2 regions of the Kocuria sp. SL71 genome follow, and region 2 is predicted to be linked to the other one. Evidence: predicted binding sites of a transcription regulator. Region 2 holds the regulator's gene; the other holds the start of a gene.
The links. The regulator HrcA, encoded in region 2, represses chaperone genes, less so after heat shock. The targets are predictions, from matches to a motif close to TTNGCACTCGNNNNNNNCGAGTGCNAA.

Region 1: groES (co-chaperone GroES) is a predicted target of HrcA. The motif match lies at 4,766-4,792, and genes of this name have one in related genera.

The regions. Positions count from the first base shown of each region.
Region 1 covers NZ_JAPPRE010000001.1:1,677,931-1,685,690, forward strand. Annotated here, with positions in the region: gene guaB (IMP dehydrogenase) at 1-61, opposite strand, end outside; gene OVA15_RS07495 (acyltransferase family protein) at 186-2,285, opposite strand; gene groL (chaperonin GroEL) at 2,504-4,111, opposite strand; gene groES (co-chaperone GroES) at 4,274-4,570, opposite strand; gene OVA15_RS07510 (siderophore ABC transporter substrate-binding protein) at 4,975-5,973, shown strand; gene OVA15_RS07515 (ABC transporter permease) at 6,109-7,107, shown strand; gene OVA15_RS07520 (iron chelate uptake ABC transporter family permease subunit) at 7,122-7,760, shown strand, end outside.
Region 2 covers NZ_JAPPRE010000001.1:836,149-843,908, reverse strand. Annotated here, with positions in the region: gene OVA15_RS03910 (16S rRNA (uracil(1498)-N(3))-methyltransferase) at 1-59, opposite strand, end outside; gene dnaJ (molecular chaperone DnaJ) at 70-1,227, opposite strand; gene hrcA (heat-inducible transcriptional repressor HrcA) at 1,328-2,341, opposite strand; partial or broken gene OVA15_RS03895 (DUF3097 domain-containing protein) at 2,538-3,403, shown strand; gene OVA15_RS03890 (DUF4870 domain-containing protein) at 3,551-4,144, shown strand; gene hemW (radical SAM family heme chaperone HemW) at 4,262-5,506, opposite strand; gene OVA15_RS03880 (protein phosphatase 2C domain-containing protein) at 5,595-6,449, opposite strand; gene lepA (translation elongation factor 4) at 6,452-7,760, opposite strand, start outside.

The sequences.
Region 1 (7,760 bases), 840 kb from region 2:
TGAGTCCGACGAAGCCGAACGGATCCTCGGACAGGGCGGTCGGGACGGGGGCTTCTGACACGGGGAGGACCTTTCCATCGACGGCACGGCCGACGCCCCGGCGGCTCCCGGGCGCGGTGCGGTTTCGAGAGGACAGTCTAGGACCCTTCACGGGCCCTCGGCCCCTCCGCCTGCCGAGGCGGCCCTCACTGCAGCTGCGGCAGAGCAGGCTGGTGCTCCACGACCACGCCGTCCCCGGCCAAGGCTGCGGCCAGGCGGTCGCCGAAGGTCCAGGCCAGCGAGCGCGAGTAGGGAATGGACAGGTGCCCGCTGTCCCACTGCACGTACATGTTCCCGATGACGGGCGGGCAGGTCCCCTCCGGGCAGATCTGATCGGTCATGTCCATCTCGGCGTACAGCGGCAGCTCCTCGGCCAGCGGCTGCATGGGATCGGGCTGTCCGAGCATGGGATGGGTCTTCTGGCACTGCGGAGCCTGCGCGGACCCCTCCTCCATGACGCATTCCGGCGGAGCCTGATCGAACCGCGGGATGTCGCGCACTCCCAGGACGCGGTAGCCCTCGCCCGTGACCTCGCGCACGCGCTGGTCGTAGTCCGGCTTGTAGTACTCGCCCTCGGCGTTGGTGAAGGTCGACTGGGTGATGATCAGATCCGGGTCGATCTGATGCACCAGGGGCATGGAGCCGTCGAGCCAGGGGCCGCACTCGTCATCGAGCTGGTCCTCGTGGCTCGTCCAATAGCAGCCGGGCCTGATGTAGCTGACCACCCGCCAGCCGTTCGCCTCGGCCACCGGCCGCAGGGCGTCCAGCCAGTGCTCGGAGTGCGAGTTGCCGATCAGCAGCACGGTCTGCGACGGGTCCTCCGCGGGCACCGATTCGCGGCACCACTGCTGCGATCCGACGGGGATGTCCCATTCGCTCGGGCATGCCGCGCCCCGGTCCGGCGCCTGGTCGTCGAGCTGGGCGGCCAGCGGAATCGTCGGGGCGTCGGGATCCGGCGCGGTCTGCACGTCGTCTCGCAGCACGAGCGCACCCGGGTTCGAGGCCGTGGGGCCGTCCGGGGCCTCGGCGACGTCCGCGCGCAGACTCTGCTGCCAGGCAAGGACCGGCCCCAGACCGACCGCCAGACACACGACGACCGCTCCGGCCAGGCGCAGCTTGGTGGCCTCGGGCCACTTCCAGCTCTTCAGCGGCGTCTCGATGAGCTTGGTCGCCAGGATTGCCAGAGCGAGCGAGAGCACGATCAGCACCACCCCGGAGCGCGGCCCCGCCTCCGGGCGGTCGCGGATGACCAGGTAGGTGATCAGCAGCGGCCAGTGCACGAGGTAGAGCGCGTAGGAGGAGTCCCCCAGGCGCACCAGCGGCTTGGCGGCGAAGATCCGGTCCAGGCCGAAGCGCGAGTCCGTCTGCCCGGCGACCATGATGGCGGCCGCCGAGAGCAGGGGCCACAGGGCGATCCAGCCGGGGAAGGCCCCCTGCACATCGACCAGCAGGCCCACCAGCACCATCGAGACGAACCCCACCCACCCCAGCACCACGCGCAGCCACCGCGGGAGTCGGATGAAGGGCAGCGCCAAGGCCAGCAGCGAGCCCAGGGCGAACTCCCACAGCCGGGTTCGGGTGTCGAAGTAGGCGAACTCCTGCTGGGTGGCGGTCGTGACGATCGAGAACACGAGCGAGGCGGCGAAGATGGCGCTGAACAGCACCGCGAGCACAGGCACGGGCCGCAGGCGGGACCGGCCGCGGGTCAGCAGCCAGGTCAGTCCGAACAGCAGCGGCCACAGCAGGAAGACCTGGCCCTGGACGGACAGGGACCAGAAGTGCTGGAACGGGCTGGCCGTGGAGCGGTCGGCGGCGTAGTAGTCCACCGAGGTGAGAGCCAGGACCCAGTTCTCGGTGTAGGTCAGGGCCGCCGCTGCCTGACGCAGGGCCTCCTCGACACGGTAGGCCGGGAAGAACAGAGCGACCAGCACCAGGGTGCCCAGCACCGTGAGCACCGCCAGCGGCAGCAGCCGCTTGAAGGTGTGCAGCCAGTAGCGTCCGATCCGCAGCGGGCGCCCGCCCTCGAGCTTGCGCACGAACGACAGCGTCATGAAGAACGCCGAGATCAGCAGGAAGATGTCCACGCCGCCCGAGACCCGCCCGAGGAAGACGTGGTAGAGCACGACCATGATCACGGCGACGGCGCGCAGCCCCTGGATCTCCGGGCGGAAGCCGGAGTACCTGGCCACGGATTCCCGGCGGCGGGCGTCGTCCGCGGTGCCGCCTGTCTCCTGCTGCTCGGACATGCCTCTCCTCCGTGCTGCGGCCACGGCAGCGGGTCATGCGGAAGCCTGCATGCCTGCGCAGCCTCCGGGGGAAGTACGGGCGTTAACCTACCAGCGCAGGCTGCCCGCCCGCGGCATCGTCCGAGGTGCGCAGAAGGCCCGGCTCCCGCCGCGAGTGCGACGGGAGCCGGGCCTGTCCTCGGCCTGCTGCGGCCGCTGTCAGCGCCGCAGCTTCCGGATCAGTGCTGGTGGCCGTGGCCGTCCTGATCGTCCTCCGCGGGCTTGTCGGTGACCAAGGTCTCGGTGGTCAGCACCAGGGCCGCGATCGAGGCCGCGTTCTGCAGCGCAGAGCGGGTCACCTTGACGGGATCGATGATGCCCGCCGCCAGCAGATCGGTGTACTGATCGGCCTTGGCGTCGTAGCCGTGCCCGAGCTCCATCTGCTCTACGCGCGAGACCACGACCCAGCCGTCCTGGCCGGCGTTCTGCGCGATCCAGCGCAGCGGCTGGCGCAGGGCGCGGCGCACGATGTCCGCGGCCACGGCAGCGTCGCCGTCGAGCTGGGCCTTGACGTCGTCGATCGCCGCGGAGGCGTGGACCAGCGCCGAGCCGCCGCCGCCCACGATGCCCTGCTCGAGGGCCGCGCGGGTCGAGGAGACGGCGTCCTCGATGCGGTGCTTGCGCTCCTTGGCCTCGACCTCGGTGGCCGCGCCGACCTTGATGACGGACACGCCGCCGGCCAGGCGCGCCAGGCGCTCCTGCAGCTTCTCGCGGTCCCACTCGGAATCGGTGCGCTCGACCTGGCCGCGGATGTAGTCCACGCGCTCGGAGATCGCCTCGGCGGTGCCGCCGCCGTCGATGATCGTGGTCTCGTTCTTGGTCACGGTGACCGTGCGGGCGGAGCCCAGCTGCTCCAGGGAGACCTGGTCCAGGGCGATGCCCAGCTCGGAGGTCACCACGGTGCCGCCGGTGAGAACCGCCAGATCCTCCATGATCGCCTTGCGGCGGTCGCCGAAGCCCGGGGCCTTCAGGGCCACGACGTCCAGGGTGCCGCGCAGCTTGTTGACGACCAGCGTGGACAGGGCTTCGCCCTCGACGTCCTCGGCGATGATCGTCAGCGGCTTCTTGGTCTGCACGACCTTCTCGAGCACCGGCATGAGCTCCTGCGCCGAGGAAATCTTGCCCTGGTAGAGCAGGATCAGGCCGTCGGACATGACGGCCTCCTGGCGCTCGGCGTCCTTGACGAACGACGGCGACAGGTATCCCTTGTCGAACTGCATGCCCTCGGTGACCTCGAGCTCGATCTCCGTGGAGGAGCCGTCCTCGATGGTGATCACGCCGTCCTTGCCCACGACCTCGAAGGCCCGGGAGATCAGCTCGCCGATCTCCTCGGACTGCGAGGAGATCGCAGCGACCTTGGCGACCTCGTCGCCGGAGACCTCGCGGGCGTCCTCGAGCAGGCGATCGGCGACCGCCTGGACGGCGACCTCGATGCCCTTCTTGATCTGGCCCGGGGCGGCGCCGGCGGCCACGTTGCGCAGGCCCTCCTCCACGAGCGCCTGCGCCAGGACGGTGGCGGTCGTGGTGCCGTCGCCGGCGACGTCGTTGGTCTTGGTCGCGACCTCCTTAGCGAGCTGGGCGCCCAGGTTCTGGTAGGGGTCGTCCAGCTCGACCTCTCGGGCGATCGTCACGCCGTCATTGGTGATGACGGGGGCGCCCCACTTCTTGTCCAGGACCACGTTGCGGCCGCGCGGGCCGAGGGTGACCTTGACGGTGTCGGCCAGGCGGTCGACACCCTCCTTCAACTGATTGCGTGCGTCCTCGCGGAAGAGCAGCTGCTTGGCCATGGGCCGGATTCTCCTTCGGGATCGACGGGCGCGGGCCCGTCGGGATGACTGGGGTCTTGATCGACGAGAGAGGGCGCCGGCCATGCGGACCCGCGCAACCGCGGGGCACGCGGCGGGCGCCCTCTGCTCGGACCGCCTGAGGTGATCAGGGGGTCGTCAGGCTCACTTCTCGACGACGGCCAGCACGTCGCGCGCCGGCAGGACGAGGAACTCCTCGCCGTTGTACTTGACCTCGGTGCCGCCGTACTTGGAGAAGATCACGAGATCGCCCTCCTTGACGTCGACCGGGATGCGGTTGCCGGAGTCGTCGACGCGGCCCGGGCCCACGGCCATGACCTTGCCCTCCTGGGGCTTCTCCTTGGCGGTGTCCGGGATGACCAGGCCGGAGGCGGTGGTCTGCTCGGCCTCGACGACCTGGACGACGATGCGGTCTTCAAGCGGCTTGATGGAGATCGACACGATGTCTCCTTCTCTCATGGATTCGAAGTGTTGCTGAAGCTGTCACGGCGCCCCGCCGAGGTGCTGCTCCCCGCTGCTGCGAGGACCCCGGTGCTGGTGCGCCAGAGGATCTGCCAACCGTCGTCGCGGTGCCGATCGGCCCGAATCCCTTAGCACCCCCCGAGGGCGAGTGCTAAAGCCACCTTAGAGACGGCGCTGGCAGTCGGTCAAGGCGAGTGCCAGCTGCGCACCGCGGGGGAACGAATGCCCCGGAACGACTCCCGGCCGGCCCGCGGACTCCGAGGAAAGCCCTGGCAACAGCTGGGAGAATCCTTTAAGGTCACCAGTAAGGTAACCCTGACCTAGTCAAGGTGAGGCTCACCTTGCCCGGCCACCACGTCGTCGACAGACAAGAGGATGCTCCCATGCCTGCACCCAGCCACCGCTCCGGCGCCGCACTGGCCGCCCTGCCCCTGGCCCTGGCCCTCGGACTCACCGCCTGCGGCGGCTCCGGCGACTCGGACAGCCAGAGCAGCTCCGGGGAGACCGACAGCATCGAGGTCGAGGACAACTTCGGCACCGAGACCGTCGCGCTGCCGCCGCAGAACGTGGTCGCCACCGACAACCGCACGTTCGAGACCCTGTGCGAGTGGGACGTCGAGCTGGCCGCGGCGCCCAAGCCCCTGCTGCCGGAGACGGTCGAGTGCTGGCAGGGCGATGACGTCGTCGACATCGGCAATCACCGCGAGCCGGACCTCGAGGCCATCGCCGGCGTGGAGCCCAGCCTGGTGGTCAACGGCCAGCGCTTCGGCGACTACCACGATCAGATCGCCGAGCTCGTCCCGGATGCCGCGATCGTGGAGTTCGAGCCCCGCGAGGGCGAGGACTTCTTCGAGGAGCTCAAGCGCCAGACCTCGGCCATCGGCGAGATCTTCGACAAGACCTCGGAGGCCGACTCGCTCAACGGCGGCCTGGACGATGCCGCCCAGCGCGTGTCCGACTCCTATCAGGAGGGCGACACCGTCATGGCCGTCAACGTCTCCGGCGGCGAGATCGGCTATATCGCCCCGGGCGTGGGACGCACCTTCGGGCCGCTGTTCGACGAGTTCGGCTTCACCCCGGCCCTCGAGGTCGAAGGCGCCTCGGACGACCACCAGGGCGACGACATCTCCGTCGAGGCCATCGCCGACTCCGACCCGGACTGGATCGTGGTCCTGGACCGCGACGCCGGCGTGAGCTCGGAGGAGGGCGCCACCCCCGCCGCCGAGGTCATCGAGCGGTCCGAGGCGCTGCAGGACGTGACCGCCGTGAAGGAGGGAAACATCTACTACGCTCCGGCGGACACCTACACCAACGAGGGCATCCAGACCTACACCGAGATCTTCAACGGCCTGGCCGACGCCTTCGAGTCCACGAGCAGCTGACCTGCTGATCTGTCAGCGGCGGCACCGGCGTCGAGGCCCGATGCAGGTGCCGCCGCTGAGGCATGCGCCTCGTGCCCGGCCTCCCGGGACGAGGCGCATGCCTCCGCACCGCCCGACCATGCTGAGGGGACCCCGATGACCGAAGCCCGCACCGGCGCCGAGGCGAGCACCCGACGATCCGGGCTCGCCGCAGCCCTGCTCGACTGGAAGCTGTGGCTGGCGACCGCAGCGGTCGCAGGGCTGCTGGTCCTGTCCCTGTTCACGGGGGTCTACGACCTCGGCTCGGAGGGCGGCGCTGAGATGCTCGGCATCACCCGCCTTCCCCGCACGATCGCCCTCGTGCTGGCCGGGGCGGCCATGTCCATGTCCGGGCTGGTCATGCAGCTGCTGACGCAGAACCGCTTCGTGGAGCCCACGACCACCGGCACGACCGAATGGGCGGGGCTGGGCCTGCTCACCGCCATGATCGTCTTCCCGTCTGCCACGCTCATGACGCGCATGGGAACCGCCATCCTCTTCGCCTTCATCGGCACGATGGTCTTCTTCCTCTTCCTGCGCCGGGTGTCCCTGCGCTCGTCGCTGATCGTGCCCATCGTCGGCATCATGCTCGGCGCCGTGGTCGGCTCCGTCTCGACCTTCCTGGCGCTGCAGACCGACATGCTGCAGAACCTCGGCGTGTGGTTCGCCGGCAGCTTCACCTCGGTGCTGCGCGGGCAGTACGAGGTCCTGTGGATCGTGGCGGCCGTCGTGGTCGTGGTGTTCATCGTGGCCGACAGGCTCACGGCCGCCGGGCTGGGCGAGGACATCGCCACGAGCATCGGGCTGAACTACAGCCGGATCATCCTCTTCGGCACGATCCTGATCGCGATCGCCACCGGGGTGGTGACCGTCGTGGTCGGCAATCTGCCGTTCCTGGGGCTGATCGTGCCCAACATCGTCTCGATGATCCGCGGCGACGACCTGCGCTCCAACCTTCCCTGGGTCTGCCTGCTGGGCATCGCGATCGTCACCGTGTGCGATCTGCTGGGGCGCACGCTGATCGCCCCGTTCGAGATCCCCGTCTCCGTGATCCTCGGCATCGTCGGAGCCGTCGTGTTCGTCGCCCTGCTGCTGCGCCAGCGCCGCAGCGCCTGATGGAGGACCCCCGGATGACAGTCGCCAGACCCACGACCGCCAAGGCCCAGCGCTCGAGCGCCGGGGCCTTCGCGACCCCCGCCGCCCGCCGGCGCTACGTCATCGTGGTCGTGGTGCTGCTCGCGCTGTCCGTGCTCTTCGCCGGCGGTCTGCTGGCCTGGGACAACCCGCTGCCGTTCGGCACGCCGGGGTTCTGGCGCATCGCCGAGCTGCGGCTGACCAATGTGATCGTGATGGGCGTGGTGGCGTTCTGCCAGGCCATGGCCACCGTGAGCTTCCAGACCGCCACCAACAACAGGATCATCACTCCGTCGATCATGGGCTTCGAGTCCCTGTACGTGGCGATCCAGACGGGCGTGGTCTACTTCGCCGGAGCCGCCAGTCTGGTGGCCTTCAGCGGCATGACCCAGTTCGTGGTCCAGGTGAGCCTGATGGTCCTGCTGGCCACCGCCCTGTACACCTGGCTGCTCGCCGGACGCCGGGGCAGCATGCACGTCATGCTGCTGGTCGGCATCATCATCGGCGGCGGCCTGGGCTCGGTGTCGACCTTCATGCAGCGTCTGCTGACCCCCAGCGAGTTCGACGTCCTCAACGCCCGGCTCTTCGGCTCCGTGTCCAACGCGGATGCGAGCCTCCTGCCGATCGCGATCCCC
Region 2 (7,760 bases):
TCCCCCGTGCCGGCGCCGAGCAGCTCGGTCTTGGCGAGGAAGACGGGCAGCGTGGTCATGTCCGGCGCCTCACTGATCCGCGAAGCGGTCGCGCAGCCGCGAGAAGAACCCGCCGCCGCCCCCGCGCTCCTGCGTGCGGCTCACGGCGGTTCCGGTGTGCTGCTCCTCGCCGCGCAGGGAGGCCAGCCGGGTGAGCAGCTCGCGCTGCTCGCCGGTGAGGTCCTCGGGGGTCTCGACCTCCAGGTGCACCACCAGATCGCCGCGCTCCCCGCTCTGGCTGCGCAGGCGGGTGGAGCCCAGGCCCTCGACCCGGCGGGTCTGACCCGACTGGGTGCCTGCGGGGATCGAGATCTCCTGGGGGCCGTCGAAGGTGTCGAGCTTGAGGGTGGTGCCCAGCGCGGCCGAGGTCATGGGGATCCGCACGGTGACGTGCAGGTCGTCGCCGTCGCGGGTGAACGTGGGGTCCTGGGTGACCTTGGTCTCCACGTACAGGTCGCCGCTGGGGCCGCCGGCCACGCCGGCCTCGCCCTGCCCCGACAGGCGGATGCGCACTCCGCTGCGCACGCCGGCGGGGATCTTGACGTTCAGCGGGCGCTTGTCGCGCACGCGCCCGTGGCCGTAGCACTCCTGGCACGGGGACTTGATGACATCGCCGTAGCCGCGGCAGGTGGGGCACTCGGCCACGGTCATCACGGTGCCCAGGGGCGAGCGGATGGGCTGGCGGACCTGGCCCTGGCCGCCGCAGTCGGTGCACTGCTCGGGGTGGGTGCCCGGCTGGCAGCAGGTGCCCTGGCACTCGGGGCACACGACCGCGGTGTCCACCGTGATCCGCTTCTGGGTGCCGAAGACGGCCTCCTGCAGGGAGACGTCCACGGTGATCAGAGCGTCCTGGCCCTGGCGCGTGCGGGACTTGGGGCCCTGGGCTCCGCCGCCCTGGAAGAAGGCGTCGAAGATGTCGCCGAAGCCCCCGAACCCGCCGCCGCCGCCGAAGCCGCCTCCGCCGAAGCCGGACTCGCCGTTCTCATTGCCGGTGGCGTCGTAGATGCGCCGCTTCTCCGGGTCGGAGAGGACGTCGTTGGCGTGGGAGACGCGCTTGAACTCATCGGCGGCATCCGGCGACGGGTTGACGTCCGGGTGCAGCTGACGGGCCTTCTTGCGGTAGGCGCGCTTGATCTCCTCGGCGGAGGCGTCCCGGGACACGCCCAGGGTCTCGTAGTGATCGCTCACAGGTCGTTCCGTCCTCGTCATCTCTGGGATTCGTGGTCTGCGCGCCCCTCGCCGGGCGCATGGCCGGGCTCAAGGAGAGCGCGAGTCTGTTCGGTGCGGCTCAGCTGGGCAGCGAGCGCGAGAGGTAGCTGGCCACGGCGCGCACCGCCGCCATGGTCTGCGGGTAGTCCATGCGGGTGGGTCCCAGCACGCCGAGCTTGGCCCTGCGCTGCGGACCGTATCCGGTGGCCACGACAGCGGTCTCGACCAGCGGGTCCGAGGAGTCCTCCGCGCCGATGCGCACGGCCACCCCGCGCTCGTCCTGCTCCATCTCCGAGAGCAGCTGCAGGAGGGTGACCTGCTCTTCGAGCGCCTCCAGCACGGGGCCGATGCTGCGGCGGAAGTCGTCGGTGGACTGGGCCAGGTTCGCGGTGCCTGCCAGCAGCATGCGCTGCCCGGACGCGCTGTCCAGCACGGCGGCCACGGCCGCGGCCGCCGCCTCCAGCAGGGGCTGCTCGGCCGGGGGCGCCTGCTGGGCCGCGGCCATCACGGCCGCACCGGCTCCGTCCAGTGGATGCCCGACGACCGCGCCCAGCAGCCTCGCCCGGGCATCCAGGACGACGGACTCGGCCACCGGCTCGGGCATGCGCAGCATCCGCTGGGAGACCCGGCCGTCGGTGGGGATCACGACCAGCAGGACCTGGTGCTCGTCCATGCGCACCAGCTCCAGGTGCCGCAGCACGGCCGAGCTCACCGACGGGTACTGCACGACCGCCACCTGGTGGGTGAGCTGCGAGAGCAGGCGCACCGTGCGCTCCATGACGTCGTCGATGCCGTCGGCGCCCTCGAGCAGGGTCTGGATCGCGCGGCGCCGGGCCGGGGTCAGCGGCTGGACCGCCGCGATCCGGTCGACGAACTCGCGATACCCCTTGGCCGTGGGGATCCGACCCGAGGAGGTGTGGGGGGCCATGATCAGGCCCTCCTCCTCCAGCACGCCCATGTCGTTGCGCACGGTCGCCGAGGACACGCCGAGGGCGTGGCGCTCGACGAGGGCCTGGGAGCCCACCGGCTCCCGGGAGTGGACATAGTCCTCCACGATGGCCTGCAGGACCTGCAGCCGCCGGGGGTGATCCATGTTCCGCTCCTTCCTGCGCTGTGCGTGCTCGCTCGGAGGACCATTCTGGCACTCGGGGGCGCACACTGCTAAGCCAGTGTAGGCGGGCTCACGCCTCCGCGCTCGCACCGGGGCATTGGTACGCTCGCCGCTGATCCGCCCGGAGGCGCCCCCTCCGGCGCGCCGCACCACCACGTCCGTCGATCTGGAGGCCGCCATGCCCCCTTCGTCCTGGGGACCGCGCTCCCTCAGCGACCTGTCCGCCTCGAACCGCCCGCCCGAGCCGCGTCAGCTGCCGGTGGCCCGCGGCATGGTCCTCGAGCAGTTCGAGACCGGCTGGGTCGGGGCCGTGGTGCGTCTGGAGACGATAGGCGGCATGCGCGTGCTCAGCCTCGAGGACCGTCGGGGCAGGATCCGCAGCTTCCCCCTGGGGCCCGGCTTCCTCTTCGAGGGCGAGCCCGTGATCGCTGCCGAGCCTCAGCGCCGCAGCGCCCCAAGGCTCCCGCGCGCACCCGCTCCGGGTCGGTCGAGGTGGAGGGCTTCCGCGCCCGCACGGCCCAGGCCTCCCGCATTTGGGTCGAGGGCAAGCACGACGCCGAGCTGGTCGCGAAGGTCTGGGGCCACGACCTGGCGGTCGAGGGCATCGTGGTCGAGCCGCTGCACGGCGTGGACGATCTGGCCGCGGCCGTCGCGGAGTTCTCCCCCGGGCCGTCGCGGCGCCTGGGCATCCTGGTCGATCACCTGGTCGCAGGCTCCAAGGAGTCCCGGATCGCCGAGGAGGCCATGCGGGTGCCGTCCGCCCCCGGCAACGTGGCGGTGCTGGGCCACCCGTACATCGACATCTGGCAGGCCGTGAAGCCCAGCGCCATGGGCATCCGCGCCTGGCCCGAGGTGCCGCGCGGGATCGATTGGAAGACCGGGATCTGCCGCGGACTGGGCTGGCCGCACGAGACCCCCGAGGACATCGGACGGGCCTGGAGCTCGATCCTCTCCCGCGTGGACACCTACGCCGATCTGGAGCCGGCGCTGCTCGGGCGCGTCGAGGAGCTCATCGACTTCGTCACGGTCCCCGGCAGCGCCTGAGCAACCCGTCACACGGGGCCTCCCACGAAGCCCTCGGAGGCCGTCAGCGGCTAGACTGTGCAGGACCCGAGCGCCTCCCCGACCCCCAGGGGACCTGCGGCGCCCGCTCGACCGGCCCTGCCGGTCACACGACCTCGAAGGTGGACAGTGGCCGTCTCCAGCAGCAGCCCCCAGCGACTCAGCGACTCCGGTGCCGAGCCGGCCGACCCCGGATCCGACGACCAGGCGGCCCTCGCGCCGAACGAGTACGAGGGGCTCAGCGCCCAGCCCGGTCCGGTCTCCGTCTCGGACGATCAGCAGCTGGCCACACTGACGCACATGCTCGGAGTGGTCGGATGCGTGCCCAGCATGAGCATCCACCGCTGGGCCAGGGGCCGCGCCCGCTTCACCGAGCAGGAGTCCCTGGAGGCCGCCAACTTCACGCTGCTGCCCACCCTCGTGGTGATCGCCGGCGCGCTGCTGGCCTTCATCCCGTGGGTCGGCTGGATCTTCGCCATCCTGGCCGCCGCAGCCTGGCTGATCCTCGCCATCTCTTCGGTCGCCGCAGCCGTCTCCGCCAACTCCGGGCGTCCGTACCGCTACCGCCTCAACTGGTACCTCTACGACGCCCTGGCGAGCCGACGCCAGGAGCGCCGCCGGGAGCGCGAGACCTCCGGTCCGGTCACAGCCCAGGGCCAGGTCGTCACCCCCAGCGGCCGCACCGCTGATGCCCCCGAGCCGGGTGCCGGCGCGCAGAACTGACCCGGACGCCCCACGGCACGCGCAGAGGGCCCCGCTTCGGCGGGGCCTTCTGCATGTCAGCCGCAGGTCTGCCCGGCCGTGGACCGGCCGTTCCGACGGGTCCGAGAGCCCTGCGGCTCAGTCGACGAGCAGCCGCCGCACCACGGCGTCCCCGAGCAGGCGGCCGCGCAGCGCGAGCACGAGCCGGCCCTGCAGCGCGCTGCGGCCGTCGATCAGCTCCTCCGCCACCAGCCCCGCGATCTGCTCGCGCCCCTCCGGACGCAGCGCCGTGAGCGGCATGCCGTCTGCGATGCGGGATTCGAGCATCACGCGCTCCATGTACCGGGTGTCGTCGTCGAGCTGCTCGCGGCCCACGGCGGGAGAGAGGCCCCTGCGCACCGTCTGCGCGTACGGCATGGGGTGCTTGCGGTTCCACCAGCGCACGCCGCCCACGTGGCTGTGGGCGCCGGGGCCGACGCCCCACCAGTCCTGGTTGTGCCAGTAGGCGAGGTTGTGCGCCGAGCGGTTCTCCAGCGCGCTGCGCCCGCCCGCGACCCGGGACCAGTTGGAGATCTCGTACCACTCGAAGCCTGCCTCGGAGAGCATCTGCTCGGCGATCCCGTACTTCTCGGCCTGGTCGTCCGGGTCCACCGGGTCCACGTCGCCGCGGCGCATCTGCGCCGCCATGCGCGTGCCGTCCTCCACGATCAGGGAGTAGGCGGAGAGGTGGTCCGGCTCCAGGGAGATGGCCTGGCGCAGCGACTCCCTCCAGTCCTCGAGCGACTCCCCCGGCGTGCCGTAGATCAGATCCGTGCTCACGGACAGCCCGGCCTCCTTGGCCCACTGCACGACCCTCGGCACGTTGGCGGGATCGTGGGTGCGCTCCAGGGTGCGCAGGACGTGCGGCACCGCGGACTGGACGCCGAAGGACACGCGGGTGAATCCTCCGTCGGCCAGCGTCTGCAGGTCCTCCCGGGTCACCGAGTCGGGATTGGCCTCGGTGGTGACCTCCGCGCCCTCCAGCAGACCGAAGCTCCCGCGGGCGCTGTCCAGGATCTCCACGAGCGCCGAGGAGGCCAGCCGGGTGGGCGTGCCCCCGCCGAAGAAGACGGTGTGCAGTCCACGGCGCGCCGCCCCGGAGCGCTCGAGCGCCTCGCGGGCGAACTCGATCTCGCGCACGGCCTCGAGGTGGTAGGCCGCCTGCGAGACGTCGGGGCCCAGCTCCAGGGCGGTGTACGTGTTGAAGTCGCAGTAGCCGCAGCGCACGGAGCAGAACGGCACGTGCACGTACAGGCTCAGGGTCCGCTCGTCGCTTCCGTGAGCGGCGGTCTCCGGGAGCAGCCCGTCCTCCGGAGGGGTCTCGCCATCGGGCAGAGAGGGCATCTTCATCCTTCGAGTTCTACTTCAGGTTTGGATTATTTGCGCGGACTTCACGTTCGATGTGAACTCCAGGGCGGAGCTCCCGTGCAGGTCAGAGCGTGATCGCCAGGCCGGTGATGTCGTCGTGCACAGTCATCCGGGGCGCGCGCACGCGGCGGGGATCCGCTCGCTCGAGCCCACGCAGGCTCTGGGCGAGGGAGCCAGCCGATCCGCTGTGCAGCGCCTCGAAGAGCCCGCGCCGACCGGTGATCGCGAAGGGATCGACCACGCGCTCCAGACCGTCGGTGAGCAGACACACGCGCCGCTGCTCGGCCCCGGGGATCAGCTCCACGCGGGCATGCTGCGCGGCCTGCGGCGAACCGCCGAGGATCCACAGCCCGTCCTCGGTGCTGCGTGTGCGCCGGTCCAGCACCTGCGCCTCGAGAAGCTCGGCGTAGGCGGCCTCAGCGCTGCGGCCCTGTGCTCGCAGCTCGTGCCAGCGGCGCAGCACTCGGGCGTCGCCGCCGGCGAACTGCGGATCGACGACCTCCAAGATCTGCCCACCGTCCTCGAGCCACAGCGGCGAGTCCCCCAGCACGAAGCACTCGAGGCCCTGGGCGGTGCGCCGGATCAGCGACAGCGTGGCCGCGGGGATCTCGGCCGCGGGCCAGCCAATCTCGATGCTGCGCTGGGCCTCGGCGCGGGCGGCCTCGACGATCTGGTGCAGGGGCTGGCTGCGCGCTCGAGCTCCGGCGTCGGCGAGGATCGCGCGCAGGGCTGCGGAGAGCCTCCAGGCGAAGCGGGCGACCTGCTCGTCGGCGCTGCAGGGGTCCTTGGCGCCCAGCGCTGTGGCCCCGTCGAGCACCCAGGCCGCCTGGAGCCGTCCGCTGGCATCGCAGCCCGTTCCCCAGGCGTCCTGCGTGCGCCGCTTCGCCGAGACGGCCACCACGGCCGGGCCGCAGGTCACGACTACTTCTTCTTCTCCGGCTCGTCAGCCGACAGCGCTGCCACGAAGGCCTCCTGGGGGACCTCCACGCGACCGACCATCTTCATGCGCTTCTTGCCCTCCTTCTGCTTCTCGAGCAGCTTGCGCTTGCGGGTGATGTCGCCGCCGTAGCACTTGGAGAGCACGTCCTTGCGGATGGCCCGGATGTTCTCTCGTGCGATGATCCGCGAGCCGATCGCCGCCTGGACGGGGACCTCGAACTGCTGGCGCGGGATGAGCTCGCGCAGCTTGTTCGCCATGGTGGTGCCGTAGGAGTAGGCCTTGTCCTTGTGCGTGATCGCGGAGAAGGCGTCCACGCGCTCCCCCTGCAGCAGGAGATCCACCTTCACGAGCTCGGAGACCTCGTCGCCGTCGGCCTTCCAGTCCAAGGAGGCGTAGCCGCGGGTCTTGGACTTCAGCTGGTCGAAGAAGCCCACCACGATCTCGGCCAGCGGCAGGCGGTAGCGCAGCTCCACGCGGTCCTCGGAGAGGTAGTCCATGCCGCCCATCTGGCCGCGCTTGGACTGGGCGAGCTCCATGATGGTGCCCACGAACTCCGATGGCGCCAGGATCGTGGCCGCGACCATCGGCTCGCGGATCTCCTTGATCTTGCCCTCGGGGAACTCGGACGGGTTGGTGACCAGCAGCTCGGTGCCGTCCTCGGTCGTGACGTCGTAGGACACCGACGGCGCCGTGGCGATCAGATCCAGGTTGTACTCGCGCTCGAGGCGCTCGCGCGTGATCTCCAGGTGCAGCAGGCCCAGGAAGCCGCAGCGGAAGCCGAAGCCCAGCGCCGTGGAGGTCTCGGGCTCCCAGACCAGGGCGGCGTCGTTGAGCTGCAGCTTCTCCAGGGCGTCGCGCAGCACCGGGTAGTCGGAGCCGTCGATCGGGAACAGCCCGGAGAAGACCATGGGCTTGGGGTCCTCGTAGCCGCCGAGCTCCTGCTCAGCGCCCTTGACGGCGGTGGTGACGGTGTCGCCCACACGGGACTGGCGGACGTCCTTCACGCCGGTGATGAGGTAGCCGGTCTCCCCCGCGGCCAGGCCGTCGGTGGGCTTGGGCTCCGGCGACATCACGCCGATCTCGAGCAGCTCGTGCTGGGCCCCGGTGGACATCATCTCGATGCGCTCGCGCGGTTTGAGGCTGCCGTCGAAGAGCCGCACGTAGGTCACCACACCGCGGTAGGTGTCGAACACGGAGTCGAAGATCATGGCACGGGCGGGAGCCTCGGGATCGCCCGACGGCGCCGGAATCTCCTCCACGATGCGGTCCAGCAGCTCCTCGACGCCCTCC